Regions from separate parts of the Serratia liquefaciens ATCC 27592 genome, predicted to be linked through region 1. Evidence: predicted binding sites of a transcription regulator. Region 1 holds the regulator's gene; each other region holds the start of a gene.
The links. The regulator CRP, encoded in region 1, controls carbon source genes, mostly activating them, when cyclic AMP is high. The targets are predictions, from matches to a motif close to ATGTGANNNNNNTCACAT.

Region 1 (10,270 bases):
CTGTCGACCTGGGGAATTTTGCCCTGCTGTTTGAGGAACTCGGCGGTGTCATGAATGGCTTTGTCCACCGGCTGACCAAGCTGGGTGATCTGTTCGGCGACCGGCAGGTAAGTATTGCCCTGCACCAGCACCGGTATCTGCTCTTCCGGCACGCCGCTCAACCGGGACAGCGTGCTGAGGTTGCCCTTGTCCTTCAGCCACTGTTCCGGCTGCGCCAAATAGGCTTTTTGGGCGTTCAGTGCGCTGGCGGCAAAGGCCGTCACCACTTCAGGATGCTTCTCGGCAAAGTCCTTGCGCACTACCCAAACGTCGAGCGTCGGGGCGCCCCATTGTCCGACCTGGGCGGAATCCGTCAGCACCTTGCCCTGTTTGGCCAACTCATTGACCACCGGAGCCCAAACATAGGCGCCATCGATATCACCGCGCTGCCAGGCCGCGGCGATGGCCGGCGGTTGCAGATTGAGGATTTTGACCTGCTCTGGCTTGATACCCCAGTGCTTCAGAGAAGCCAACAGGCTGTAGTGCGTGGTTGAGATAAAGGGTACGGCGATGCGCTTACCGATCAGATCCTGCGGGCTTTTAATCTCTTTTTTCACCACCAGCGCTTCGGAACTGCCGAGCTGGGAGGCGATCAAAAACACTTCGATAGGCAGTTTTTGGCTGGCGGCCACCGCCAATGGGCTGGAACCGATGTTGCCAATCTGGACATCCCCGGAAGCCAATGCGCGCAGCACGCTGGAGCCACTGTCGAATTTGCGCCAGTCAACGGTAGCGCCGGACTGTTTGGCGAAGCTGTTTTCCGCCTGCGCCACCTTGGCGGGTTCCGCCGAAGTCTGGTAGGCCACGGTCACGTCCACCGCATAGGCGCTGGCTGTGCCGAGTGACAACGCCAGTAGTACCGCGCTGCGTAATGCAAAGAGTTTGCTCGCCATGATCGCTCCGTTGATAAAAGTCTGTTCAGTTGCTGACAGTTTTATCCGAGCGTTGGCGAGCTATAAAAGAATAAAAAACTCTGCGTTATTACTTATGGGAATATTTAATCAAATCATCCCGATGTGGCGGAATCCCTCCAGGGAATCTTTTAGGGGCCCGCGTCAGTGTTCTCACATTAAGATAAAAAGTCACGGGCGGTGGCTGGTTGAAACGAACCCCATCTGCTTACAGGCTCAGTTCGCCACGCAAAAAAATCTGCGCATAGCCGCCTATCAGGGTACGGTCGCCTTTCAGTTCGCAGAACAGCTCACCGCCGCGCGCCGAAATCTGCCGCGCGTGTAATTGATGGCGGCCGAGACGGGCGCTCCAGTAAGGCATCAACGTGCAGTGTGCAGAGCCGGTAACCGGATCCTCACCGCCGTCCAGCGTGAAATAGCGCGAAACGAAATCCACCGTTTCGCCCGGTGCGCTGGCGATCACCGCGCGCCCGGCCAAAGTAATCAACGCCGGGATATCCGGCTGCAACGCTCGCACCTGCGCTTCGTTTTCCAGCACCACCAGCAGCGCATTGGCTTGCCACACTTCCTGCGGTTCAACGCCCAATAGCGCGCTCAGCCCGGCAGGCGTCGCGATTTTTTGCGGCGGTCGGGACGGAAAATCCAGGATCAAGCGTTCGCCATCTTCGGCGTCGCGCTTAACGTACAAATCACCGCTTGCCGAACGGAAACGGATATCCTGCAACGCCGGATTGACCGCGCTGAACATCACGTGCGCCGCCGCCAGCGTGCCGTGGCCGCACAGATCCACCTCACGATGGGGAGTAAACCAGCGAATGGCCGACATATCGCCATCGTCCCAGACGAAGCTGGTTTCAGGCAGGCTCAGCTCATTGGCGATCGCTTGCATCTCGGCGGTCGACAACGGCTGTTTCAGCAGGCATACGCCGGCCGGATTGCCGCGAAGCCCTTCGCCGGTGAAGGCCACTACGTGGAAGTAATTTTCTGCCATCTGCAACTCCTTAATGCCAGATGAGTAACACACAGGCCGCCGTCAGCAGCCCCATAGACAGATTAAAGATGATCCAGGCCTTTTTGCTGCGTAACAGGCGGCCAATCACCGTGCCGAAGCCGAGCCAAATCACCCCGGCAACGATATTCACCACCAAAATGCCCAGCGAGATCGCCACAATCGACGTGTTGTACCTGTCGCCTGCCAGGCTAAAACTGGCCACCGCCCCCAGCGCCATCAGCCAGGCCTTGGGATTAAGGAACTGCAACAGCCAGCCCTGATACAAGCGTATCGGTTTGGGCGGCGCCACGTCGGTCTCCAGCTTTTCATAGGCGGCAGTGGCCACTTTCCACGCCAGCCATAACAGGTACAGGCTGCCGAGGATTTTCAGCACCAGGTGCAGCGCAGGATAAACCAGGATCAGGCTGCCGACCCCGAACGCCACCAGCAGCAAAATACTTTGCATCCCCAGCATGATGCCTATCATCAACAGCAGCGAGCGCATAAAACCAAAATTGGCGCCGGAGGTGGTCAGCAACATATTATTAGGGCCTGGCGTGATTGCGGCGACCCACAGGAAGCCTAACATCGAAAGAAATAAACTCGGTTCCATGAGGTGGGTGCTCCTCACCCAGGGTGATTTTTTGCAGTATTATTGTCAGTTCAGGATAGTGAAGCTAACAGCGCACTATTAATCCCACAATAGCCGCCAATAAGATTTTTACTCAGGTTATGCATGAATCCTTTCGCCCTTTGACCGGGGCCAGTAATCCGCATCTGCAGACGCTGCTGCCAAGGCTGGTGCGCCGCCGCGTGCAGCTAAAACCACATTGGCAACGGCTGGAATTGCCCGACGGCGACTTTGTCGATCTCGCCTGGAGCGAAGATCCGGCTCAGGCTGCCGGCAAGCCGCGCGTGGTACTGTTCCACGGACTGGAAGGCAATTTCTACAGCCCCTACGCTCACGGTCAGCTCAGCGCCTGGCGTGAAAAAGGCTGGCTTGGCGTGGTGATGCATTTTCGCGGCTGCAGCGGCGTGCCGAACCGCAAGCAGCGCATCTATCACTCCGGAGAAACGGAAGATGCGCGTTTCTTTCTGAGGTGGCTGCGCGCAACCTACGGCGAAGCCCCCACCGCCGCGGTCGGGGTCTCGCTCGGCGGCAACATGCTGGCCTGCTACCTGGCACAGCAGGGGGCGGACAGTCTGCTGCAGGCGGCTGTCGTGGTTTCAGCACCGCTGATGCTGGAGCCCTGTTCGTGGCGTATGGAACAAGGCTTTTCGCGCGTTTATCAGCGCTATCTGCTTGGGCAACTCAAACAAAATGCCACCCGCAAGCTGCTGCACTACCCTGACACGTTGCCGCTCAAGCTGCCGCAGCTCAAAGCGTTGCGCCGGATCCGCGACTTTGATGACGCCATTACCTCGCGCATTCACGGCTTCAGCGACGCCAGTGATTATTATCGCCGTTGCAGCGCCCTGCCGCTGTTGCCGGCGATCCAGACGCCGTTATTGATCATCCATGCCAAAGACGATCCCTTTATGACCGACGAAGTGATCCCCGAGGTCACCACGCTGCCGCACAACATTGAGTATCAGTTGACCGAGTTTGGCGGCCACGTCGGTTTTGTCGGCGGCACCTTGAAACACCCCCAAATGTGGCTGGAATACCGTATTCCATCCTGGCTTTCCCCTTATCTGGACACAACCACGTGATTATCCCCTGGAAAGAACTGGAAACTGAGACCCTAAACAGCCTGATCGAGTCCTTTGTGTTACGCGAAGGCACCGACTACGGCGAGCACGAACGCTCGCTGGAACAGAAAGTGGAAGACGTGCGCCGCCAGTTGAAAAACGGCGAGGTGCTGCTGGTTTGGTCAGAACTGCATGAGACCGTCAACATCATGCCACGCGGCCAGTTCCGCGCCGGGCAGGAAGAAATTTAGTGGCGATCGGTTCTATGACTGACGGAAAAAATCAGGTAACAATGGGTTATTGCAAACCAACGCGCGGAATTTTGCCCTTGGCGAAAGGGCGTCAAACAGACCAATAATCATATCTGACGCCTGCGCATTTAACACGGAGTGACCTACCACCATGTCCGCCAAACATCCCGTTATCGCAGTGACCGGCTCCAGCGGGGCCGGCACCACCACCACCAGCGTGGCGTTCCGTAAAATCTTTCAGCAGTTGAACATCCGCGCCGCCGAGCTGGAAGGCGACAGTTTCCACCGCTACACCCGGCCGGAAATGGACGCGGCGATCCGCAAAGCGCGCGATCTCGGCCGCCATATCAGCTATTTCGGCCCCGAAGCCAATGACTTCGGCCTGCTGCAACAAAGCTTTCTCGACTACGGCAAAAACGGCACCGGTCGCTCACGCAAGTATCTTCATACCTACGATGAAGCGGTACCCTATAATCAGGTTCCCGGCACTTTCACCCCATGGGAAGCCTTGCCGGCACCGACCGACGTGCTGTTCTACGAAGGGCTCCACGGTGGCGTCGTGACTGAACACATCGACGTGGCCAAACACGTCGATCTGCTGGTCGGCGTAGTACCGATCGTGAACCTGGAATGGATCCAGAAGCTGATCCGCGATACCGGTGAACGCGGTCACTCCCGCGAAGCGGTAATGGATTCGGTGGTTCGTTCGATGGAAGACTACATCAACTACATCACGCCGCAGTTCTCACGTACCCATATCAACTTCCAACGGGTGCCGACGGTAGACACCTCCAACCCGTTCGCCGCCAAGGCTATCCCTTCGCTGGACGAGAGCTTTGTGGTGATCCACTTCCGCGGGCTGGACCAGATCGACTTCCCTTATCTGCTGGCAATGCTGCAGGGATCTTTTATCTCGCATATCAATACGCTGGTGGTGCCGGGTGGCAAAATGGGGCTGGCGATGGAACTGATCATGGCGCCGCTGGTGCAGCGACTGCTGGAAGGGAAAAAAATCGAGTAATCTACGGGGCGCGGTACAACCGCGCCCCTTTATCCGTTACGCCAGGTCGCGGATTTCAAAACTGTGGGTCACGCTGGCGGCTTTGCTCAGCATCAGTGAAACCGAACAGTACTTCTCAGCTGACAGGTTGACCGCACGTTCCACGATCTTGTCGCTCAAATCTTTGCCGGTCACGATAAAATGCAGGTTGATATGGGTAAACAACCGTGGCGCTTCTTCGCGGCGTTCAGAGGTCAGTTTCACCTCGCAATCACGTACGTCGTTGCGTCCTTTTTGCAGGATCGACACCACGTCGATAGCACTGCAGCCCCCTACTGACATCAGCACCATTTCCATCGGACTGGGTGCTTTATCGCCGGCGTTGCCGTCCATCAATACCTGATGGCCAGACGCGGATTCACCCAGAAACGTCAGCCCTTCCACCCACTTAACTCTTGCCTGCATGCTGGTCACTCCGGTTAATTTCTTAAAATCAGAGTACGCTTTCGCATAGAAACTGGCAACGGAACCTGATGCTAATCATGCTGAAGCGAGACAACACGAGACACCCGCCTCACTCTGTGCTACAAACAGAGCCGCAATAAATCTTTCCGGGACACTGATTTCAGGGAAACTCCCAGGGAAAGGCTCCTTTACCGGTATGTTAACAGAATGTAGCTTGCAGCTCTCCCGGCAAGTTAATATGCTAGAGCGACAGCGTATATTTATGACACGCCTCAAAACCTGCTGATAGCCACCATTAAAACAACGGCGACAGCACGTTTTACAGGGAACTCTGACCCCTGTGACACAAGGCAGCGATAACAACAGAGGATAACAGCGAATGGTTCTCGGCAAACCGCAAACAGACCCTACTCTCGAATGGTTCCTGTCTCATTGCCATATCCACAAATATCCATCCAAAAGTACGCTGATTCACCAAGGTGAAAAAGCCGAAACGCTTTACTACATCGTCAAAGGCTCCGTCGCGGTGCTGATTAAGGATGAAGAAGGTAAAGAGATGATCCTGTCCTACCTTAACCAGGGGGATTTCATCGGCGAGCTTGGATTATTTGAAGAAGGTCAGGAGCGTAGCGCCTGGGTTAGGGCGAAGACCGCCTGTGAAGTGGCTGAAATTTCCTACAAGAAATTCCGCCAGCTGATTCAGGTAAACCCGGACATCCTGATGCGCCTGTCTGCCCAGATGGCAAACCGCCTGCAGATAACCTCTGAGAAAGTGGGTAACCTCGCCTTCCTGGACGTTACGGGCCGCATCGCGCAAACCCTGCTGAACCTGGCGAAACAGCCTGATGCCATGACCCATCCGGATGGCATGCAGATTAAAATCACCCGTCAGGAAATTGGCCAGATCGTCGGTTGCTCTCGTGAAACCGTGGGTCGTATTCTGAAAATGCTGGAAGATCAAAACCTGATCTCCGCTCACGGCAAAACTATTGTCGTTTACGGCACCCGTTAATCACTGAAAAAACGGCGCGATAATTCGCGCCGTTTTTTTATGCCCCGATTTATCATGTGGCGCCGACTGATTTATCATCCGGAAGTCAACTATGCACTGCGACAAACGCTGGTGCTGTGCCTGCCGGTTCTGCTCGGGCTGCTGATCGGCCAACTGCAATACGGCCTACTATTTTCCCTGGTTCCCGCCTGCTGCAACATCGCCGGGCTGGACACGCCCCACAAACGCTTCTTTAAACGCCTGATCGTCGGCGGCTCGCTCTTTGCGCTTAGCAGCCTGCTGCTGCAACAGGCACTGCTGTGGCAAGTACCGCTGCCCGCATTGATGCTCGGTCTGGCACTGTTGCTTGGCGTCAGCGGCGAAATCAGCCCACTGCACGCCCGCCTGCTGCCCGCCGCGCTGGTTGCCGCCATCTTCTCCCTCAGCATGGCCGGTACGGTGCCGCTTTGGCACGCGCCGGTGTTATATATCGTGGGTACCGCCTGGTACGGCCTGTTTACCTGGTTCTGGTTCAAGCTGTGGAAAGAGCAACCGATGCGCGAGTCGCTCAATCAGCTCTATCTGGAGCTGGCGGACTACTTCGAAGCCAAATATTCGCTGTTGACCCAGCACACCGATCCGCAGACCGCCTTACCACCGCTGCTGGTGCGCCAGCAAAAGGTCATGGACCTGATCACCTTGCTGTATCAGCAGCTTAATTTTCTGCCCCATGCCAGCAATCTCGAACAAAAGCGCCTGCAACGCACCTTTCAGGTCGCGCTGGATTTGCAGGAACATATCACCGTCAGCCTGCATCTGCCGGAAGAAGTCCAAAAACTGGTAGAGCAGAGCCAGGCCGAAGCCATTATCCGCCGCAATGCACAGGTGATTGCCAATCGGCTGCGCACGGTAGCGCACGATATCCTCTATCATCAGCATTCTCAGCGTTTCAACATGGATCATGAGCTGGCAGCCCTGGAAAAAGTGGCGGCGCAACACCCGGATAACCCGGTCGGCCAATTCTGTTATTACCACTTCAGCCGCATCGCCCGCCTGCTGCGCACCCAGCACCCACTCTACCGACGCGATCTGATGGCCAATCAAAACCGTCTGCCATTCTGGCCCGCGCTGGTCAGTTACCTGTCGTTCAAATCCAACGCCCTGCGCAATGCGGCTCGGCTGGGAGTCACCCTGGCAGCGGGCAGCAGCCTGGGGATGATATTCAATCTGCCAAAACCTTACTGGATCTTGCTGACCATCATGCTGGTGAGCCAAAACGGCTACAACGCCACCCGGGTACGCATCCAGCACCGTGCGCTCGGCACTCTGGTTGGGTTGGTGATTGCCGCCGGGTTACTGCAGCTGCAGCTGCCCGAGGCTGAGACGCTGGGCGTGATGCTGGTGATCACGCTGCTGGCCTATCTGGTTTCACGTAAAAATTACGGGCTGGCGGTAATTGGCTTTACGGTGACGGCGGTTTACACCCTGCAACTGTTGGCACTGAACGGCACCCACTTCCTGGTGCCGCGCCTGATCGACACGCTGATCGGCTGCGTGCTGGTGTTCGGTAGTACCATCTGGCTGTGGCCACAGTGGCAAAGCGGTCTGCTACGCAAGAACGCCCACCAGGCGTTGGAAAACGATCAGCAGGCGCTGCGCCTGTTGCTGGAAGAGCAAGAACCCGATCCCAGCGCGCTGGCTTATGCCCGCATGCAGGTCAATCAGGCGCATAACGCGCTGTTCACCTCACTCAATCAGGCGATGCAGGAGCCGGGATTTGAATCGAGCTACCTGGCAGATATGCGCCTGTGGGTTACGCACAGCCAGTTTATTGTCGAACACCTGAATGCGATGACCATTCTGGCGCGCGAGCACTATATGCTGACGCCAAAGCTGGCAGAGGAGTATCTGCAGTCTTGTGAAATCGCGCTGCAAAGCTGTCAGCAGCGGCTTGAATACGACGGGCCGAGCAGTGGCAACGGCATTATGCAGCCACCGGATTTGCAGCCGGATATGCCGGTGACTGAAATGGAACGCCATCTGCGGCGCATTTTGTCCCACCTGAGCGTCATGCACACCATTTCGTCACTGGCCTGGCGCCAGCGTCCGCACCATGGTATCTGGCTGAAACGCAAACTGCGCGATCAATAAGGGCGCCGCCGGCGCCCTCAGACTGCTGACAAAGCTTGTTATTAGGGAGACCGCCCCTCGGTGCACCAGGCCCGAGTATCTCGGGCTCACAGACCACTTTGTCATCAAACTCAGGGCACCCTCGGTGCCCTTATGCATTAAGCGCCAATCACGTCCTGCACGGCCAGCTCAAACAGCGCCATCCCTTCGTCAATATCCTCGGTTGCTACCACCAGCGAAGGCGCAAAACGGATCACGTTTGGCCCGGCATTGAGGATCATCAACCCGCGTGCAGCGGCGGCAGTCAGGAAATCACGCGCCTTACCGTGGTGATTTTTCGTCAATTCGGCACCGATCAGCAGCCCCATGCCGCGAATATCGCTGAAAACACCATATTTCTCGCCAATCTGCTTTAACGCCTGCACGTACAGTCCATGACGCAGTTCAATGCCACTGAGCACTTCTGGCGTATTGATCACGTCCAGCGCCGCCTCCGCCACCGCGCAGGCTAACGGGTTGCCGCCGTAGGTGGTGCCATGGGTACCCACCTGCATCACCGAGGCAATCTCTTCGGTGGTCAGCATCGCGCTAACCGGGAAGCCACCGCCAAGCGCCTTGGCGGTGGTCAGGATGTCTGGCGTCACGCCATAGTGCATATAGGCGAACAGTTTGCCACTGCGCCCCATACCACTTTGCACTTCGTCGAATACCAGCAGCGCCTGATGCTGGTTGCACAGTTCGCGTACGCCCTTGAGGAAGTCGGCGTCTACCGGGGTAATCCCCCCTTCACCCTGGATCGGCTCCATTACCACCGCGCAGGTATGGTCGTCCATCACCGCTTTCACCGCGGCCAGATCGTTGAACGGCACGTGTACGATATCAGCCGGTTTGGGCCCAAAGCCGTCGGAATATTTGGCCTGTCCGCCGACGGAGACGGTAAACAGCGTGCGGCCGTGAAACGCGTTATAGAACGCGATGATTTTGGTTTTGTACGGACTGTGGCGGGTAATCGCATAATGACGCGCCAGTTTGAAGGCAGCTTCGTTAGCCTCTGCGCCGGAATTGGCGAAAAACACCCGATCGGCAAAGGTGGCGTTAATTAGCTTGGTCGCCAGGCGCAGCGCCGGTTCGTTGGTGAACACGTTGCTGGTATGCCACAGGGTTTCGCCCTGCTGTTTCAGCGCCTCAACCAACGCCGGGTGGCAGTGCCCCAACGCCGTCACCGCAATGCCGCCGGAGAAATCGATGTACTCTTTCCCTTGCTGGTCCCACACGCGGCTGCCTTTGCCCCTGACCGGGACAAACTGAGCAGGTGCATAAACAGGCAGGATAACCTGATCAAAGGTGCTGCGGGTTACTGCAGATTTTTCGGTCATTATGGGGTCCACCCTGAAAGTAACTCAGTTTTTTAATGGCAATTGAATGAAAATATAATCACAAAATATGCATAAAAAACCATTAAAGGGCAAACGCAAATCACCTTGGCGACTAAAAAAAATCTAAACAATTAACTTTTAAGGAAATTATTCAACAGCTGATGCCCCTGTTCGCTGAGGATGCTTTCTGGGTGGAACTGTACCCCTTCCAGCGCCAACTGCCGGTGGCGGATGCCCATGATCTCATCGCGTACGCCGTCGCGCTCACTCCAGGCGGTAACTTCAAAACAGTCCGGTAAAGTAGCAGCTTCAAGCACCAACGAATGGTAACGGGTAACGGTCAGCGGGTTGTTCAACCCACGAAAAACACCGCTGTCGAGATGGCGGATCGCCGAGGTCTTGCCGTGCATCACCTCGCGGGCGC
Region 2 (10,270 bases), 2.4 Mb from region 1:
GATGTCGCTGGATTTTTGCAGCACGCCGGTAATGGTCAATTTCGACCAGTGGCCTACGTCCTTGATCAAATGACCATTGACCCGGTAAGGCGTGGTGTCCAGTACGGTATCCGGTTTAATCAACCGGTGTTCCAGCCCGACCATCACCACCACCGGCTTCACGGTAGAACCCGGTTCGAAACTGTCGCTGCTGCACACGTTGCGGATATCTTTGGCCGGGGTATTGGCGTAGTTGTTCGGGTTGAATGACGGGTAGCTGGCCATCCCCAGCACTTCACCGGTATTCACTTTTACCAGCACCGCACAGCCGGAATCGGCCTGGTTTGCCACCACGCCGTCGCGAATTTGCGCGTACAGCACGTACTGGATGAATTTATCAATACTCAGCGTGACATTCGGCGGCGGCACAGGATCGACGTTCTTGATCACGCCAATCACCGCCCCGCTGCCGTCCTTCTGGTAAACCCGCAGGCCGTTCTTGCCTTGCAGCAGGTGGTTAAAGCCCAGCTCGATACCTTCAAGACCCTGATTGTCCTGCCCGACAATGCCGATCAGCCCGGCGGCATCCTGGCTCATCGGGTAGAAACGGCTGAAGTCCTGCAGGGTACTGACGCCGGTTAAACGCAGCTTGCTGATGTAATCGGCATTATCATCTTCGACTTTGCGCGCCAGATAGACAAAACGCTTGTGGGCATTAGCCTGGATCAGCCTTTGCACCTCGGGTAGCGGCATTTTCAGCACGTTGGCCAGGCTCTGCCAGCGTTCATTGCCGATATCGGTATGGGTGTCGAGAATATGCTTGGGATCCAACACAATATCTTTCGATGACACGCTGACGGCCAAGGCCTCGCCGTTACGGTCGGTGATCATCCCCCGGTTGGTGGGCAGCACCTGGGTGCGAATCGAACGCTGATCGGCCTGATCCGCCAACTGCTGATGCTCCAGCAACTGCAAATAGCCGACCCGAAAGGCCAGCAGGAAAAAGCAAACCAGGATCCCGCCGCAAATCCAACCAAAGCGAAGGGTCGAATAATTTTTACCGCTTTTTTTTGTTAATGGCGCCACTGTTAACCCTGCGTTTTTATTAAAGTTATGTGATTATTTCAGTCTACCCTGACAGAAATAGTTAGAAGATTGCAGTTTGTAAGAAAGTAAAAACAAACGCGTTTACTGTTGCACATCCGCGCTATCGTTTAACTCCGGTTTAACTTTCTGGTTAACCTCAGGCTGCGGGGCGTTGGCCGGGTCAAAAATATGGTCGAGGATCGCCCGGGCCGTCGGCCCCGCGACCACACCGTCACCACCGCCGTTTTCCAGAATTAATGCCATCGCCACCCGCGGATTTTTATAAGGCGCGAACAACGTATAGAAAATATGGTCGCGCAGCCGTACCGGGATCATTTTGGCGTTATAAGTCTGATTCTCTTTCAGACCAAACACCTGTGAAGTCCCGGACTTGGCGGCAATCTGATACGGCGCAGTATGGAACAGCTTATAACCGGTGCCGTTTGGCAGATTGGCCATGCCGTACATGCCATTGCGAACGATGCCCCAGTACGGCGATTTGGCATCACCAATCTGTGCACTCTCTACCGGTGGCTGGTAGCGGCTCACCAGGTTGCCCTGCCGCATGGAGTACAACAAATGGGGCGTTTTCACCTTGCCGTTGTTGATCAGCGTCGTTAACGCCTTCACCATCTGGATCGGCGTAGCCACCCAATATCCTTGGCCGATGCCTACCGAGATGGTGTCCCCCTGATACCAGGCTTTTTTATGCACCCGCTGTTTCCATTCGCGGCTTGGCAGCACGCCGCGATACTCTTCGTTAAGGTCAATCCCGGTCGCCTGACCGTAACCAAACTGGCTTAGCCAGCTGTGAATACGGTCAATGCCCATTTCAAACGCCACCTGATAAAAGAAGGTATCGGCGGACTCCTCTATCGCCTTGGTCACGTTCAGCATGCCATGCCCGGTTTTAAGCCAGTCACGATAACGGCGCTGGGTACCCGGTAAGGTCCAGGTCGGAGCGCCAAAGAAGGTGGTGTTGGGGGTGATCACTCCAGCAAACAGCGCGGAAGTGGCCATGTAAGGCTTCACCGTGGATGCCGGTGGGTAAAGCCCTTGCGTGACGCGGTTAATCAGCGGCAGATCGGGGTTGCTCAGCAGAGCTTTATACGCGGGATAGCTGATGCCCTTCACAAAAGGGTTGGGATCGTAACTGGGGCTGGAGACCATGGCCAAAATGCCACCGTCGCGCGGGTCTTCCACCACCACTGCTGCCCGCTGCCCTTTAAGCACCGATTCGATATATTGCTGCAGCGGCAGATCGAGCGTCAGGTAAATGTTTTTGCCCGCCTGTGGCGGTTGTTCTTTCAGCAGGCGTATCACGCGACCGTGGTTATCCACTTCGACTTCCTGATAACCGGTGGTGCCATGCAACTCTGACTCATAATAAGCCTCGATGCCCTGCTTGCCGATATTGTGGTCGGCGGCATAGTTCTCGCTGAGGCCCGCCTTGTCCAGCCGCTTCAAATCGCCATCGTTGATTTTAGACACGTAACCCACCACGTGGGCCAGTTCGGCACCGTAGGGATATTCCCGCTGCTGATAGGTGTCAATCGTCACCCCGTCAAAACGGTATTGATTGACCGCGAAGCGCGCCACCTCGGTTTCCGTCAGCCCGCTTTTCAAGGTAACCGGCTTGTAGCGGCCATTGTGGTGCATGTCATCGCGAAAAGCGGCGATGTCTTCGGGGGTCAGATCGACAATCGGCGTCAGCGCCTGCAGCAGCGCAGTCATATTGTCGATTTTGCTGGGGATAATCTGGATCTGATACAGCGTAATGTTACGCACCAGCGCAATGCCGTTGCGGTCGAAAATCAGCCCGCGACTGGGGGCAATCGGCACCATCTTGATGTCGTTTTGATTGGATCGCGTCTGGTAGAACGCATGCTGTTTTACCTGCAGGCGGTACAGGTTGAGGATCAACACGCCAAAACAGGCGACAACCAACACCATTGCCACGCCGGCGCGGCGTATAAACAACATTTCTTCGGCGGAATGGTCGCGAATTTTATCTTTTAATAGGGCCATACGTGGCGAGTTACCTGTCAGACGTCACATTTTCCCAAGATAAATCAGGGCAGTGAAAAGTCGGCAAGCATAGCGTTATTGGTTTGCGCTCCCCATTAAAAGGTTGCTAATGAAATGGCATAAATGTTTCAGCATGTTGGAATGTTACCAAATGCCGATTTTTCTCCCGCTCAGGGATTGAGCAGCGATTTATCCCAGTGCTACAATGTGACACAGATCACACTATTTCACCCGTTGCCCTGACCTTCCGGCCGCTCGCCGGGAGCAGCTTTATCACCAAGGATCCCGTTCGATGAGTGCCATTGCCACAGGTTTTATTATGATGCGCTGGGAGTTGCTTAGCGCCGTTATGATGTTTATGGCCAGCCAGCTAAACGTCGTTTGCCGTAAGACCAGCCGCAACGGCATGGCATTTATGTTCAGCAGCCTCGGGTTGTTCACCACCTGCTGGTTCGTGATGGGCCTGATGGGTATTAGCTTCAGTCAGGAAGGCTTTACGCAATTCTGGTCCCACGCCTGGGACATGTATGTCGAGGTCGTCAGTAACACCCCTACCGATTGGCCACTGCCCTGAGTTATGGCATTCGCTGGCGACGGAATTGACCGTTGTCAGCCTGACCATTTTCAGCCCTGCAGAGCAAAGAGTTGAAATCGCCGGTGGTAACATCCCGTTATTACCCAAAGGTTCACAAAATAAATAAAATATAAGGTAGCAGTCTGAGGCAAATACCGGCTTATGCTGGCCGCAGACAAACCTTGTCACACCGACCGGAAGGCAAACTTCCTGCCCACGCGTTCCTGTTTCCCCCAATTAATCCAGAATCCGGCTTAATAATTAACCGATGACTGGCCTGGCTGATGGATAGCCACGCGCCGCCATCAGGAAACGTGATGATTTCTCCCTCTGCCCTTATTGCAGACAACAGCCTGATCGCGCCCGGCGCGATGATCGGTGCGCACGTGCGTATCGGGCCTTTTTGCGTCATCTCCGCCGGGGTTGAGATAGGCGAAGGCACCACTGTTGCCTCGCACTCGGTAATTAACGGCCTGACCCGTATCGGCCGCGACAACGTTTTCGGCTCGTTTTCTTCGATCGGCGAAGCCAGCCAGGATTTGAAGTATGCCGATGAACCGACCTCGTTAATCATTGGCGATCGTAACCGTATAGGCCATTACGCCACCCTACATCGCGGTACGGTACAGGGGCGCCAGCGCACCGTCATCGGTAACGACAATCACCTGCGGGATAATGTGCATGTTGCCCACGACTGCGTCATCGGAAACGGTGCTTACGTCGGCGAGCACAGCGGCCTGGCCGGGCATGTTGAGATGGGCGATGCTGCATGGGTCGGCGCCCGGTGCGCGGTACACCAATTTTGCATTATCGGTGCCCATGCAAAAGTTGCCGACGGTGCCCTGCTGGTGCAGGATCTGCCGCCCTTTGTTCAGGCCGGCGGCCATCGCGCCAAACCTGACGGCCTGCATCTGGCAGCGCCGGCTTTTCTGGCCGCCGATCCGCAACAACAGCGAGTTATTCACGCTCTCTACGACATGCTGTATCACCGGTCGATGGCGTTGGAGGATGTACGGCAAGAGGTTATCCACCTGAGCGTGGAATACCCATTGCTACGCCTGTTCCTCGACTTCTTCACACGCTCGACGCGCGGCATTATCCGCTGAGCGTATCGCCGTCATCCTACCTTATGGCAACGCACCGCCGTGCCGCCCAAATTGACTCTCAAACTTTGCGGTCGCTGGCACCCCTCGCCGGCGTAAGGGCAACGTTCGCGAAAAAAGCAGCCCTGCGGCAACTGACGGTTGCCCGGTAATTCCCCTTTGCGGTCTTCAATTGCGCTGTCGCTCAGTGAACGGCCGGTACGGGGCACCGAATCCAACAGCAACCGGGTGTAAGGGTGCTGAGGCTGGCGCAACACCTGCGCGGTCGGCCCCAATTCGACAATCTGCCCCAGATACATCACCGCTACCCGATCGCTCATGTGCTGGATCACCGAAACGTTATGCGAGATCAGCACATAAGTCAGGTTGCGCTGGCGTTGCAGTTCCACCAGTAAATTGAGGATCTGCGCCTGCACCGAAATATCCAGCGCCGAAGTAGGTTCGTCCAGCACGATGATGTCCGGCTGTGACGACAGTGCGCGGGCGATGGAGATACGCTGTCGCTGTCCGCCGGAAAACTCGTGCGGCAACCGGTCAATCGCCTCCGGCCGCAGTCCCACCTGCTGAGCCAACTCCGCCGCCTGCGCCCGTCGTTCCGCCACGCTGTTGTGTTGCTGCACGTACACCGGCTCGGTGATAATTCGCCATACCGGCAGGCGCGGATCGAGCGATGACTGCGGATCTTGAAACACCATTTGCATGCCGCTGCCAAACCAGGAGCCGGCATTGCGCGCCCGCAGCAGCTCGCCGCTGCTGGGCTTCAACAACCCCATCAGCAACTGCGCCAGGGTGCTTTTGCCGCAGCCGGACTCGCCAACGATGCCCAAGGTTTCGCCGCGCATAATGTTCAGATCCAACCCATTGAGCGCATGAACATACTCTCGCGGCTTGCCGCGCCAGTTATAGCTGGCGGGGAAACGTAATCGCACGTCGCGCAGTTCCAGCAGTGCCTCAACGTTCATTTTGCACCTCCAAATCGACAGACTGCGGATGCCAACAGGCTACCCTTTGGCTCGGCTCTGCCACCAATGGCGTAAGCCTCGGCGTAAGCCGACACTGAGCGTCAGCATGGCGGCAACGGTTGCTAAAAGCGCAGCCTGGCGGTAACGCACTCAGGTTGGGCACCGTACCGGGGATAGCCTGCAGCAGGCTGCGCGGTTCGGCACGCTCCGGCGCCGCCAGCAATAGCCCAATGGAGTACGGATGACTGGGATGCTCAATCACATTGGCGGTGGCGCCACTCTCAATCACGTGTCCTGCGTACATCACATACACCCGGTCGCAAAGTTGCGACACCACGGCCATATCGTGAGTGATAAATAGCACCGCCGTGCCGCTGGCTCGCGCCTTCTGCTGTAGCAAACGCAACACCTGACGCTGGACCGTGACGTCCAGCGCAGTGGTGGGTTCGTCAGCGATGATCAGTTCCGGTTCGCAGGAAAACGCCATGGCAATCAGCACCCGTTGGCGCATACCGCCGGACAACTCAAACGGATATCGCTCCATCACCCGCGGTGCATCGGCAATCTGCATTTCCTGTAACAGCTGAATCGCCTTGTCGCGAGCCGCCGAGGCGGAAAGTCGCTGGTGCAGGCGGATCACCTCGCACATCTGGCGGCCGATCTTGCGCGTTGGATTGAGCGCGCTCATGGGCTCCTGAAAAATCATCGACACCCGCGCACCGCGCAACTGGCGCATTTGCCGCTCGCTGGCGTTAAGCACGTCGGTGCCCAGCATCTCCAGCGAACCGCCGGTCACGCGGTAACCCTCTTCCGCCAGCAGCCGTAACGTCATCATCGCAGTGACCGACTTGCCGGAGCCGGACTCGCCCACCACGCCGACGATTTCGCCCGCCTTGACCTGCAACGAGACGCGATTGAGCGCCTTGACGCTGCCGCCGTAAATCGGAAACTCCAGCTGCAATTCATCGATTGATAAAACGGTGGTTTCACTCATCAGCGCCCCCGGGTTTTAGGATCCAGCAGGTCGCGCAGACCGTCGCCGAACAGGTTGAAACCGGTGGCGGTGATCAGGATCGCCGTGCCGGGAAAGGCCGAATACCACCATTGGTCGAGCACATAGTTGCGTCCATTGGCCACCATAGCGCCCCATTCGGCGGTCGGTTGCTGGGCACCCAGGCCGATGAAGCCCAGCGTAGCCGCCATCAGGATCGCGGTACCGATATCCAGCGACGCCTGCACCACCAACGGCGGCATCACATTGCGCAGCACGTGCCAGCCAATCAGATGCCAGCGCGAAGCGCCAAAGGTGCGCGCCGCTTGCATATACGCCTGATGACGCAGCGTTAACGTTTGGCCGCGCGCCAGCCGCACGTAGAAAGGAATGCGCACCACGGCAATCGCCAACATGGCGTTGAACAAACTGGGGCCCAACGCCGCCGCCAGCGCCATGGTCAACACCAGCGACGGCACCGACAGCATGATATCCATGCAGCGCATAATTAACGCATCAACCGTACCGCCCATCACGCCGGAGAAACAGCCGAGCAGCGAGCCAATGCTCCCCGCCAATACCACCACCGCCAGCCCGGCGGCCACCGATTGACGGCTGCCAACCAGGACTCGGCTGAACAGGTCCCTGCCCACTTCGTCGGTACCGAACCAGTGCTCGGGCGAAGGCGGCAGTAAGCGCGCGGTTAGGTCAATGGCGTCCGGGTTATGCGGCACCAGCCACGGCGAGAACAGCATCAGGAACAGCACGGCTATCATGATGGCAGCACCCAGCAGCGTCAGCGGACTCCGCCGAACCCGGTACCAGGCGCGGCGCAGGCTGAGATAGCGCAATACGGGTTCCGCGATCGGTGGTTGTTCGATTTGAGTCATTGTCATTATCCCTCGCGCCCCATTCTTGGGTCGATCCACAGGTAGAGCAGATCGACGATCAAATTAACCATCACGTAGGCAAAAGAGACCACCACGGCAAACCCCATCACCGCCGGAAAGTCCAGCGCCTGAATGGAATCCACCACGTAAGCGCCCATGCCCGGCCAGGCGAAGACCGTTTCGGTCAGCACCGCGCCATAGAGTAAGTCCCCCAAAGCCAGCCCCAACACCGTCACCGAGGGGATCAACGCGTTGGGCAACGCATGCCCAAGCACCACTCGCCAGTGCGAAAGGCCGTTGGCACGGGCCGTGCGGATATAGTCTTCCCCCAATTGTTCCAGCATCGCCGAGCGGATTTGGCGCGCCACTACCCCAAGATGAACAAAGGCTAACGTCAGCGCCGGCAGGATCAGGTGTTGCAGGCTGTTCCAGAACGCCTCGCCGTTGCCGGTCAGCAAGGAGTCCAGCAGGTAAAACCCGGTGATGTGGGTGGGAGGATCCAGCCAGTCGTCCAGTCTGCCGCCGCCGGGCAATAGATTCAGTTGCCCGTAGAACAGGATAATCACCCCCAACCCCAGCCAGAACGCCGGGGTGGAGATGCCGGTCACCGACAACAGCCGCACCAGATGATCGGGCCATTTATTACGATACACTGCCGACACCACCCCAAGCGGGACGCCAAACGCGATCGCCAACAGTAAAGCGCAAAAAGCCAGCTCCAGCGTGGCGGGAAAGAAGGCGCGCAGATCGTCCAGCACCGGCCGTCCGGTGCGAATGGAAGTCCCCAAATCGCCATGCAGCAAATCCAGCACGTAGCGGCCAAATTGCACATACAGCGGCTGGTCCAGCCCCAGCTGTTGGCGAATATGCTGGACGATTTCCTCGCTGGCGCGGTCACCGGCCAGCAAGCGCGCCGGATCGCCGGGGATCAGGTGCGAGATGGTAAAGGTGATCACGCACACCCCGAACATCACCAGCACCAACCCCCAGCAGCGCTGACGGATAAGGCTCCAAACGTTCATAGCGGTTTCCCATGGTGCAGGGGCAGCCAAACGGCTGCCCGAAAAAAATTACTTGCTCATCTGCCCAACGTTGAACACCTGCTCCAGCATCGGGTTATACACAAAGCCCTTCACCTCTTTGTTCATCGCCACCTGATAGTTTTTCTGGAACAGATAGACGTAGGCCGCCTGGTCGATGACGATCTTCTGCGCCGCCTGGTAATCCGCGGTGCGAACCTGCTGATCGGACACCGATACCGCTTTCTTCAACAGGGCATCCACCTGCGGATCGCTGTAGAACGACCGGTTGCCCGGCAGCCCTTTCTTGTCGGATTCAAACCAGTAGTTCATGAACATATAGGGGTCGGCGAAATCCGGGCTCCAGTTGCCGATGGCGATATCGTAATTACCCTGACCGATGCGATCCCGCATGGTAGCGTTGGCCAGCTTCTCCAGTTTGACGTTGAGGCCGACCGTCGCCAGGCTGGCCTGTACCGACAGCGCAATCGCCTCCCAGTTAGGGTCACTGATCGAATAGAGGAAGTTCAGCGAAGCGGGTTTGTCTTTCACCGCCGCCAGTGCTGCCTTGGCCTTGTCCGCATCCTGACTGTACTGCTGGGCATTGGCGTCATAGCCCCACATGCCCTCCGGGATCGGGCCGCGCATCTGTTTGCCGTTGCCCCCGAGAATGCCCTTCACCATGCCCTGATAATCCACGGCGTAAGAGATGGCGCGACGCAGATCCACCTGGTTAAGCGGCGCTTTGCCGTTGTTAAGGTACAAATAGGTCACCCGTAGCGACGGGTACTCGTTCACCGCAACCTTGTTTTCACTTTTCAGCGCCGTGAGCTGGTCAATCGGCAGCGATTCGGCAATATCCAGGTCGCCTCGGGTCAGTTGCAGACGGCGGGTGGCGCTTTCGCCGATGATTTTCACCGTGACGCGTTTAAACGCCGGTTTGGCACCGCTGTAATGCGGGTTAGGCACCAGCACCAACTGCTGGCCCTTTTGCCAGCGATCCAGTTTGTACGCCCCAGAGCCGGCACTATGGTTCGCCAGCCAGGCCTTGCCCTCGTCCGCCGGATTCGCCTTGGCAATCGCCGGGTTAACGATGCCGGCACCGTCATTGGCCAGGGTGTACAGGAACGGCGCAAACGGCGTTTTCAGAGTGAAACGTACCGTCAGCGGATCCACCACCGTGACCTGCAGGTCTTTCGGGAAGGCCTCTGACGGTCCCTGACCAATCTTCATCAGACGCTCGAACGACCATTTGACCGCATCGGCGTTCACGTCCGAACCGTCATCAAACTTGTTGCCGGGTTTTAGCTTAAAGGTCCAGACCAGTTGGTCGTCTGAACTGGTCCAGCTGTCGGCCAGCTCACCCTCCACCTGGGTCGAACCTTTTCCGCCTTCGGTCTTGTACTGCACCAGCCGCTGATAGGCCGGGTAGGTCACCGTCCAGTCGTTATTATCGATAGTCACCGCCGGATCCAGCGTTTGCGGATCGGCCGCTTTGCCAATCACCAACATGTCCTTTGGTACCGCCGCCTGTACCGGCCCGGCTACCGTCATGCCCAACGTCACTGCAGCCGCCAGAGCGGCGTATTTGATCTGATTCATAAACAAAGCTCCTGATGCGTTGAATGTGTGTTGTTT
Region 3 (10,270 bases), 2.4 Mb from region 1:
TTTTCCAGAGCTGCCAGTTCCGCTTTCGCGTCTTTGTCGCCGCCTTTGGCTTTCTTCTGTACGCGGTGGATCGCGCGTTCGCAGGTGTCGAGATCCGACAGCGCCAGTTCGGTATTGATGACGTCGATGTCATCAGCCGGGTCAACTTTGTTGTTAACGTGGATGATGTTGTCGTTTTCGAAGCAGCGAACCACGTGGCCAATCGCTTCGGTTTCGCGGATGTTGGTCAGGAACTGGTTACCCAGACCTTCACCTTTGGACGCGCCCTTGACCAGGCCGGCGATGTCGACGAATTCCATGGTGGTCGGCAGGATACGCTGTGGCTTGACGATCTCGGCCAGCTGGTCCAGACGCGGATCGGGCATCGGCACCACACCGGTGTTAGGTTCAATGGTGCAGAACGGGAAGTTGGCTGCTTCGATACCCGCTTTGGTCAACGCGTTGAACAGGGTGGATTTGCCTACGTTAGGCAGGCCGACGATACCGCATTTGAATCCCATGTTGTTATCACCTTAAATATCTTAACTATCAGCCGGTTAGGTTTAACCCACTGCATAAAGGACGAAATAATGGCGCCATTATACACGTAATGGCCGTTTTTCTCGATCTGGCTGTGTGTGATGGGTAAATGCCGAGGCAGTGCCGGTTTTTGATTGAGATTTGGATCACATTTACACATACTGACACTTCTGATTAACCTACAGGAAACGTGCCGGATGTCCTTCTTGCCCAGTCCACCCTAAGCTCTTTCCCTCCTGAGGTTTGCCGCGCCCTGCGGCCTTGGTTCCCGTGCTGCGGGAATGTGTTTTATCTGTCAGAAGTGAATAATCCATGTTTAACCTGAACAATTTCAGGCTGTCGGCCGTCAAGAACGAGGTGCTGGCGGGCTTTGTGGTGGCGGTTTCAATGATCCCGGAAGCGGTCGGCTTTTCGCTGGTTGCCGGGCTTTCTCCGATCGTCGGGTTGCACACCGCCTTTATTATCGGGCTGGTCACCGCGCTGTTTGGCGGCAAGCCGGGCATGGTGTCGGGTGCGGCCGGGTCGATAGTGGTGGTGCTGATGAGCCTGGCGGCGCAGTACGGCATGGGGTACGTACTGTGGGCGACGATTTTTGCCGGGGTTATCCAAATCCTGATCGGCATTTTCCGCCTGGGTAAGTTTATCCGGCTGGTGCCGCTGCCCGCGGTTCACGGCTTCGTGAACGGGCTGGCGATTGTCATTATGCTGGCGCAACTGCATATGATTGCCGGGCAGGGGCCGCTGATGTATGGGCTGGTGGCTCTGGCGATCCTGGTGGTGGTGTTCTTCCCACGGTTAACGCGCATCATCCCCGCGTCACTGGCGGCGCTTATCGTGGTGTCTGCTCTGGCAATCGGGTTTAACCTGCAAACGCTGCGGGTCGGCGATTTGGCGGACATTTCCGGTGCATTACCGCACTTCAGCCTGCCGATGGCGCCTTTTACCCTCGAGATGCTGAAAGTGGTGTTGCCGTACGCAGTGGTAATCGCGCTGGTGGGGCTGATCGAATCGCTGCTTACCATGACGGTGCTGGATGAAATGGGCGGCAAGAAAGGCAACGGCAACCGCGAGAGCATCGCCCAGGGGGCAGGCAACGCGGTTTGTGGCCTGTTTGGTTGTTTCGCCGGTTGCGCAATGATTGGCCAGTCGATCATCAACTTCACTTCAGGCGGGCGTGGGCGCATCTCCGGCGTGGTTGGCGCGATACTGCTGATTCTGTTTGTGGTCAGCCTGTCGGGCTATATCGGCCTGTTGCCGGTGGCGGCGCTGGCCGGGGTGATGCTGGTCGTGTGTTACAACACCTTTGAGTGGAGCTCGCTGCGCCGTCTGCGCCGGATGCCGAAGGCAGATGCGCTGGTGATGCTGCTGGTGACCCTGATTACCATCGTTACCGATCTGGCGATGGCGGTGATCAGCGGGGTGATCATTTCGGCGCTGGTATTTGCCTGGCAGCAGGCACGTATTCGCGTGCGTCAGCATCGGGTGGAAGGTGAGGTGGCGGTATATCAGTTGGACGGGCCGCTGTTCTTCGGGTCCACCACGGCCTTTGCCGAACTGTTCGAACCGAAAAACGATCCGCAAAATGTGGTGCTGGATTTTGCCGGTACCCGGGTGATGGATTCCAGCGGTGTGGAGGCGATTGATAAGCTGACGGCACGCTATCTGGCGGCGGGGAAAACCATTCGGCTACGTCATCTGAGCGGTGACTGTGTACGCCTATTGAAACAGGCCGGCCCGTTTTGCAGCCATGAACTGGACGATCCGCAATATTACGTGGCGGAAGAGGGCTACCAAACCGATGACGCTAACGTCGGCGAAGAAACCTTTAAACTGCGCACCTAAGGCAGATTGCAGCGGGCGCGATGCCCGCTGCAACGATGATCAGGCCTGCGCCTTGAAGCTGTGCAGGCGACGAACGGTTTTTTCCAACCCGTCAGTCAGCAGCACTTCCGTACAGCGTGCGGCTTCATCGATCGCTTCATCAATCATTTTTTGCTCGCTGGCCGGCGGCTTGCCGAGCACGAAACCTACCACTTTGTTTTTATCGCCCGGGTGGCCGATGCCGATGCGCAAGCGATAGAAATTCGGGTTATTGCCAAATTTGTTCTGAATATCCTTCAGCCCGTTGTGGCCACCGTTGCCGCCGCCCAGTTTGATCTTGGCAACGCCGGGGGGAATATCCAGCTCGTCATGCGCCACCAGGATTTCGTCCGGCTCGATGCGGTAGAAATTGGCCATTGCCAATACCGCTTTGCCGCTGAGATTCATAAAGGTGGTAGGCACCAACAGCCGCACATCGTTGCCGGCCAGGTTCAGCCGGGCGGTGTAGCCGAAGAACTTGCTCTCTTCTTTGAGCTGCTGGTTATGGCGCTGGGCCAGTAAATCGACGTACCAGGCGCCGGCGTTGTGCCGCGTCTGCGCGTATTCAGCGCCCGGATTCGCCAGGCCGACTATCAATTTAATACTGCTCACTGGGAGATTCGCTATGATCGATATAATGGAAAGGGCAATAGTCTACCTGCCGACGCCACGAATGACAAAATCCTGATATGTCCGGTCGCGTATTGACGGAACTATAGTCAGAAAAGAGAATAATTCATTAGCGGAATCATTCAATTTGATCGCTAATAGACTCATTCTGGTAAAGTTTTGTCATGTTTTCTTTACCATTTGTGATCCTCTCCGCAATCACCTTGTCCAACCAGGGTCTATACTTAACTTATCAAAGTGGGTTAACCAGTTAGAGAGTTATCCCGGTTGGCACATAGCACTATGGAGGTGGCATATGAAACGTAGAAACGCGGACAGAATGGGCAACTTTTTTATGGGGCTGGGCCTGGTCGTGATGATCGGCGGTGTCGGATACTCCATTGTTGCTGAAGTTTCGCAGTTCAACCTGCCGCAGTTTTTCGCCCATGGCGCAATCATGAGTATCTTCGTGGGTGCGTTGTTGTGGCTGGTAGGTGCGCGTATTGGCGGTCGTGAGCAGGTAGCGGATCGTTACTGGTGGGTAAAACACTTTGATAAACGTTGCCGCAACGATCATCATCGTTCGTCACATTGATTAGAAAGAGAGAAGGGAACAGGCGTTACGGCAAAGGAAATCTGCCGCGCATTAAGGCTTAAGGTCATGTTTGACTACCCGTAGAAAACCCGTTGCTGCTATGCACCAACGGGTTTTTCTTTTTCTGCTTTCGGGCCATCAATCCCTTCGGTACGGCAGGGCGCCGCACCGAAAAGAGAACTGATTAATGCTCGAACATCGCAGAAATTGACTCTTCGTTGCTGATACGGCGGATGGCTTCAGCCAGCATGCCAGACAGCGTCAGAGTGCGTACGTTTTTCAGGGCCTTGATTTCTGGAGACAGCGGAATGGTGTCGCAGACAATCACTTCATCAATTACCGAGTTGCGGATGTTTTCCACGGCGTTACCGGAGAAGATCGGGTGCGTCGCGTAGGCAAATACGCGCTTGGCACCGCGTTCTTTCAACGCTTCAGCCGCTTTACATAAGGTACCGCCGGTATCGATCATATCGTCAACCAGTACACAGTCACGGCCTGCTACGTCACCAATGATGTGCATCACCTGAGAAACGTTCGCGCGCGGGCGGCGTTTATCGATGATAGCCATATCGGTGTCATTCAGCAGTTTGGCGATTGCGCGGGCGCGCACTACGCCGCCGATGTCTGGGGAAACCACGATTGGGTTCTCCAGATTCTGTTGCAGCATGTCTTCCAGCAGGATCGGGCTACCGAACACGTTATCTACCGGAACATCGAAGAAGCCTTGGATCTGTTCAGCGTGCAGATCCACCGTCAAAACGCGGTCAACCCCTACACTGGAGAGGAAATCGGCTACAACTTTGGCCGTGATTGGCACACGAGCAGAACGCACGCGGCGATCCTGGCGGGCATAACCGAAGTAAGGGATAACAGCAGTAATACGACCTGCGGAGGCGCGACGCAGGGCATCTACCATAACGACCAGTTCCATCAGGTTGTCGTTGGTAGGGGCACAGGTGGACTGGATGATGAAAATATCACCGCCGCGTACATTTTCGTTGATTTGCACGCTCACTTCGCCGTCGCTAAAACGACCTACTGCGGCGTCACCAAGGCTGGTGTACAAACGGTTGGCAATACGTTGTGCTAGTTCCGGGGTGGCGTTACCAGCAAAAAGCTTCATATCAGGCACGAGAAGAACCTCAGGCATGCGTCCAGAGAAGATATTGTCATTCGGCCTTCGCTAAGGGGCAGTTAGCGACGCCGGCGCAATATCATACGGGTGTGTAAAAAAACAACGTGAAACCGAAGCGGCGCAGGGATTACAGGGCCAGGTGTGAATGACCCTGCGCAGCGAAACGAGAACTACGGTTTCATCTGCCCGGAACGGATGCGATGTAGTGGAGAGACGTTAACGCCACGCGCTACAAAACCACGTATCCACTCCGGGGCTTGATTTAACACCTGACGGGCGGCGGTTTCTGTGTCGAATTCAGCAAACACACAAGCACCTGTGCCAGTCAGGCGTGACGGCGCGTATTCTAACAGCCAAGAAACAAGCTGTTCAACCTCGCGAAAACGTTTTCTTGCTATAGGTTCGCAATCATTTGCGTAAGTTGCCTGTAACAGCACACTTAACGGACGAACCGGGGTGTCTCTTTTTAATTCCGCATCGCCAAAAATTGCCGGGGTAGGGATGCTGACCCCCGGATGCGCCACCAGATACCATTTTTCCTGTGGGTTGGCCGGCTGCAAACGCTCACCGATGCCTTCGGCGAACGCTGCATGGCCACGCACGAAAACAGGGACGTCGGCACCGAGCGCCAGCCCCAGTTCTGCAAGCTGGTCGTCGCTCAAACCGCAGCGCCACAGTTCATTCAGCGCAACCAGCACCGTAGCGGCGTTGGAGGAGCCACCCCCCAGCCCGCCGCCCATCGGCAGCCGCTTTTCGATGCTGATGTCGGCACCCCGTGGCGCGGTATTCAGTCCATGGCGATCGCAATACTGTTGCAGCAGACGTGCGGCGCGGACAATCAGGTTTTCTTCATCCGGCACGCCCGCCACCGGGGTCAGCAGGTGAATACGGTCATCCTGTCGCACATCGATGGTCAGCGTGTCGCCGTAATCCAGAAACTGAAACAGCGTCTGCAACAGGTGATAGCCATCTTCACGTTGGCCGGTAATGTATAAAAACAAATTAAGTTTAGCTGGCGATGGCCACTGACGGATCATTTGAGCGTCCAATTATCCATTTTCAGTTTGATGCGCTGGTCACCCTGTTTCAGCTCAAGTCGGCTTGGCAACTGCGGTTGCAGGCTGTTGTTGTAGTCCTGGTAGTCAACGGTCCAGGTCTGTCCGCCTTGCTGGTAGGTCAGCGAGTTCAGGCGATACTGGTCATCCAGCTTGAAGTCGTTGGCTTCACCCGGCAGGCCGAGCATCCATTGGCGCAGGTTATCCAGCGGGATTGCCATACCGGTCAGTTTGCGGATCATCTCTTCGGCATTGTCGCTGACATAGCGCTTGCCCTGATTGTCGGTCAACTGCACCACATTTTTCTGCACGTTGAGATCAAGCTCGGTGCTGCCAAGTGGGTTGGTCAGCAGCAGGCGGTAACGATCAGACGAATACTGCTGCCAGAAGAAGCGCGCGTAGACTTTTTTCTGATCGGACAGGTAGGCGAAAGAGCCCCGGGTCTGATACTGCTCAAGCTGTTGCACCGCTTGCTCATGGGCGCGCCATTGCGGTGATGTCGGGCTGGTGGCCGGGCCGCTGGGTTTGGTGGTGGTACAGGCAGCCAGCACCAGGCTGGCCAGCGGGATCAGGCGTAGCAAACTAACTTTGCGGATTGGCATAACTTTCTCTTGTCCTTTTGTCCTTACGGGCACGCACAGCGAGACCTTGGTATTAGCGTTTACGCTAGCGGGGCAGCGCCGGCGCGTCAATTTTTTGCTGCATCGCTTTGAATCTGCCCGGCTTTGTCACCGCTGTTAGCCTCGGGGGTATGCGCTGCGTTTGCACATAAGATTAACACAATCACCCAACCCTGCCGCTGTGGGTACAAGAATATCTCTCTGGTCGGGCGGAGGCCGTTGGCGTTTAGTTGAGGTTGCTAGCGGTATGCTGCAATAGTTCATCGCCGGAGGAGAATACAAGGTCATGAAGCTGTCAGTACGCATTGTTATTTCGCTGTTATGCTTCGCGGGTGCGGCATTTTTTTATCTTCAGGCAAAGCATGTTTTTTGTCAGCAGGTCTCTTTTCTTTTGGATCCCACCTTTCGTTGCGGCACTTTAGGTTGGTAAACGCCGGATATTTGATCACCGCCTGGCGGCTTAGGGGCTATCGTTATTGCTGAATACTGTGCGGAATATCGCATACTGCACTAAAATTCAGTATGTTATGTCGTCGAATTAATAGTCATCCCGCTGTATTTATTAGCGATTTATCGATTGCTGCTGACTATTTCAGCGATTGAACGGAAGATGCGGTTGTTACTTTTATTGAGCCCGCGCATCAAGTAGAATGCCGTTCAACGAGAACCCGTACCAAAAGAAGTATTACTCGAAGCAATGACCCTGCTGGCGTTAGGTATAAATCACAAAACCGCTCCGGTTTCTCTGCGTGAAAGGGTGACCTTCTCCCCAGAGTCGATCGAACAGGCGCTAACCAGCTTGCTCCAACAACCGTTGGTGCAGGGCGGTGTCGTGTTGTCTACCTGTAACCGCACCGAACTTTATCTTAGCGTGGAACAACAGGAACATATTCATGAACAGCTGGTTGCCTGGCTGTGTGAATACCACCATCTGCGCCCGGAAGAAGTGAGCAAAAGCCTGTATTGGCACCACGGCAACGACGCCGTCAGCCATCTGATGCGCGTAGCCAGCGGGCTGGATTCGCTGGTGTTGGGTGAACCGCAGATCCTCGGCCAAGTGAAAAAAGCCTTTGCCGAATCGCAACGCGGCCAGTCGCTTTCCGGTGAGCTTGAGCGGCTGTTCCAAAAATCCTTCTCTGTCGCCAAACGCGTACGTACCGAAACCGAAATCGGTGCCAGCGCGGTCTCTGTGGCCTTTGCAGCCTGTACGTTGGCGCGCCAAATCTTCGAATCACTTGCCGAATTGAACGTGCTGCTAGTGGGCGCCGGTGAAACCATTGAACTGGTGGCGCGCCATCTGCGCGAGCACAAAGTTCGGCATATGATTATTGCCAACCGTACCCGCGAACGTGCGCAATTGCTGGCGGACGAAGTTGGCGCGGAAGTGATCACATTACCGGAAATCGACGAACGCCTGGCGGACGCCGATATCATCATCAGTTCTACCGCCAGCCCGCTGCCGATCATCGGTAAAGGGATGGTGGAGCGCGCGCGCTGAAAGCGCGTCGCAACCAGCCGATGCTGCTGGTGGATATCGCCGTACCGCGTGATATCGAACCGGAAGTAGGCAAGCTGGCCAACGCCTATCTGTACAGCGTGGACGATCTGCACGCCATCATTCAAAGCAACCTGGCGCAGCGCAAAGCCGCGGCGGTGCAGGCGGAATCGATCGTTCAGCAGGAAAGCACCAACTTTATGGCCTGGCTGCGCTCACAGGGCGCAGTGGAAACCATCCGCGACTACCGCTCGCAGGCCGATCAGATCCGTGCGGAAATGGAAGCCAAAGCCCTGGCCGCGATTGCGCAGGGCGCCGACGTGGAGCAGGTTATCCACGAGCTGGCCCATCGGCTAACCAATCGTCTTATTCATGCCCCTACCAAATCCCTCCAGCAGGCCGCCGGCGATGGCGACGTGGAGCGGTTGCAATTATTACGCGACAGCCTCGGGCTGGATCAGCATTAGTTTTCTCTTTTAACAGGGTTTAATACCACGCATGAAGCCTTCTATTGTTGCCAAACTGGAAGCGTTACAAGAGCGCCATGAAGAAGTGCAGGCGCTGCTCGGCGATGCCGGCGTTATTGCCGAGCAGGATCGGTTCCGTGCGCTGTCGCGCGAATATGCACAGTTGACCGATGTCAGCCGCTGTTTCCTGGAATGGCGTCAGGTGCAGGACGATCTGGCTACGGCGGAAATGATGCTGGACGATCCGGAAATGCGTGAAATGGCGCAGGAAGAGTTGAAACAGGCCAAGGCCGCGACGGAAGAGCTGGAACAGCAGCTGCAACTGCTGCTGTTGCCGAAAGATCCGGATGACGAGCGCGGTTGTTTCCTGGAAGTGCGCGCCGGGACCGGCGGCGACGAAGCGGCGATTTTCGCCGGCGACCTGTTCCGCATGTACAGCCGCTATGCCGAAATGCGCCGCTGGCGCGTCGAGATCATGAGCGCCAACGAAGGCGAGCATGGCGGTTATAAAGAAGTGATTGCCAAGGTTTCTGGCGACGGTGTTTACGGCCAGCTCAAATTTGAATCCGGCGGTCATCGCGTACAGCGCGTGCCGGAAACCGAGTCGCAGGGGCGTATTCATACCTCCGCGTGCACCGTGGCAGTGATGCCGGAAATACCGGAGGCTGAACTGCCGGAGATCAACGCGGGCGATCTGAAAATCGACACCTTCCGTTCCTCAGGCGCAGGTGGTCAGCACGTTAACACCACCGACTCGGCGATCCGTATTACCCACTTGCCGACCGGCATTGTGGTGGAGTGTCAGGACGAGCGCTCACAGCACAAGAACAAAGCCAAAGCGATGGCGGTGTTGGGGGCGCGTATCCGTGCTGCAGAAATGGCCAAGCGCCAGCAGGCGGAGGCTTCAACCCGTCGTAACCTGCTGGGCAGTGGCGATCGTTCAGACCGCAACCGCACCTATAACTTCCCGCAGGGGCGTGTCACTGACCACCGTATCAACCTGACGCTGTACCGTCTGGACGAGGTGATGGAAGGCAAGCTCGACATGCTGATCCAGCCGATTGTGCAGGAATACCAGGCTGACCAGCTCGCTGCGCTGTCCGCCGAGCAGGAGTAATGGACTATCAATCCTGGCTGAAGGCGGCGGTTGCCCGCCTGACGCAGAGTGAAAGCGCCCGACGCGATGCGGAAATCCTGCTGGGGTTCGTGACCGGCCGGGCCAGAACTTTCCTGATGGCGTTTGGCGAAACCGTGCTGACGCCGCAAGAGCAAGAGCAGTTGGAGAGATTGTTGGCGCGCCGCGAACGCGGTGAGCCGGTAGCTTATCTGATTGGCGAGCGCGAATTTTGGTCGTTGCCGCTGTCGGTATCGCCCGCCACCCTGATCCCGCGTCCGGACACCGAATGCCTGGTGGAGTTGGCGCTGGAGCTTTTGCCCTCATCCCCTTGCGCCATTCTCGATCTCGGTACCGGTACCGGCGCCATCGCCCTGGCGTTAGCCAGCGAACGCCCAGACTGCGAAGTGACCGGCGTGGATTTACAGCCGGAAGCGGTGGCGTTGGCCCAGCACAATGCGCAGAAGCTGTCGATCGGCAACGCGCAGTTCCTTCAGGGCAGTTGGTATGCCCCACTGGTCGGAGAAACTTTTGCTCTGATCGCCAGCAACCCTCCTTATATCGACGCCGCCGACCCGCATTTGGCACAGGGCGACGTACGTTTTGAGCCAAGTAGCGCGCTGGTGGCGCCACAGCAGGGGCTGGCGGATTTGTCCGCTATCGTGCAGCAGGCGCCGTACCACCTGCAATCACAGGGCTGGCTGCTGCTTGAACATGGCTGGCAGCAGGGAGAAAGCGTACGCGCGCTGCTGCAGGCCGCCGGTTTTATTTCGATCGATACCCGACGCGATTATGGCGGTA

Region 2: the regulator CRP is predicted to act here: its motif matches at 3,299-3,316, upstream of M495_RS11520 (YjcB family protein).
Region 3: the regulator CRP is predicted to act here: its motif matches at 3,190-3,207, upstream of pth (aminoacyl-tRNA hydrolase).

What each region holds. Positions count from the first base shown of each region.
Region 1 is NC_021741.1:4,841,852-4,852,121, forward strand. Features, by position in the region: gene tauA (taurine ABC transporter substrate-binding protein) at 1-932, opposite strand, end outside; gene M495_RS22625 (PhzF family phenazine biosynthesis protein) at 1,159-1,941, opposite strand; gene M495_RS22630 (LysE family translocator) at 1,952-2,554, opposite strand; gene M495_RS22635 (hydrolase) at 2,674-3,654, shown strand; gene M495_RS22640 (YheU family protein) at 3,651-3,884, shown strand; gene M495_RS22645 (phosphoribulokinase) at 4,036-4,905, shown strand; gene M495_RS22650 (OsmC family protein) at 4,942-5,349, opposite strand; gene crp (cAMP-activated global transcriptional regulator CRP) at 5,729-6,361, shown strand; gene M495_RS22660 (YccS/YhfK family putative transporter) at 6,416-8,491, shown strand; gene argD (bifunctional acetylornithine/succinyldiaminopimelate transaminase) at 8,629-9,846, opposite strand; gene M495_RS22670 (aminodeoxychorismate synthase component II) at 9,978-10,270, opposite strand, start outside.
Region 2 is NC_021741.1:2,446,593-2,456,862, reverse strand. Features, by position in the region: gene M495_RS11530 (penicillin-binding transpeptidase domain-containing protein) at 1-1,065, opposite strand, end outside; gene mrdA (penicillin-binding protein 2) at 1,168-3,093, opposite strand; gene M495_RS11520 (YjcB family protein) at 3,386-3,667, shown strand; gene lpxA (acyl-ACP--UDP-N-acetylglucosamine O-acyltransferase) at 3,985-4,773, shown strand; gene M495_RS11510 (oligopeptide/dipeptide ABC transporter ATP-binding protein) at 4,785-5,732, opposite strand; gene M495_RS11505 (ABC transporter ATP-binding protein) at 5,722-6,726, opposite strand; gene ddpC (D,D-dipeptide ABC transporter permease) at 6,726-7,613, opposite strand; gene M495_RS11495 (ABC transporter permease) at 7,619-8,635, opposite strand; gene M495_RS11490 (ABC transporter substrate-binding protein) at 8,684-10,234, opposite strand; gene ddpX (D-alanyl-D-alanine dipeptidase) at 10,270-10,270, opposite strand, start outside.
Region 3 is NC_021741.1:2,042,211-2,052,480, forward strand. Features, by position in the region: gene ychF (redox-regulated ATPase YchF) at 1-500, opposite strand, end outside; gene M495_RS09570 (SulP family inorganic anion transporter) at 832-2,361, shown strand; gene pth (aminoacyl-tRNA hydrolase) at 2,401-2,991, opposite strand; gene ychH (stress-induced protein YchH) at 3,305-3,583, shown strand; gene prs (ribose-phosphate diphosphokinase) at 3,768-4,715, opposite strand; gene ispE (4-(cytidine 5'-diphospho)-2-C-methyl-D-erythritol kinase) at 4,889-5,755, opposite strand; gene lolB (lipoprotein insertase outer membrane protein LolB) at 5,752-6,375, opposite strand; partial or broken gene hemA (glutamyl-tRNA reductase) at 7,091-8,355, shown strand; gene prfA (peptide chain release factor 1) at 8,387-9,472, shown strand; gene prmC (peptide chain release factor N(5)-glutamine methyltransferase) at 9,472-10,270, shown strand, end outside.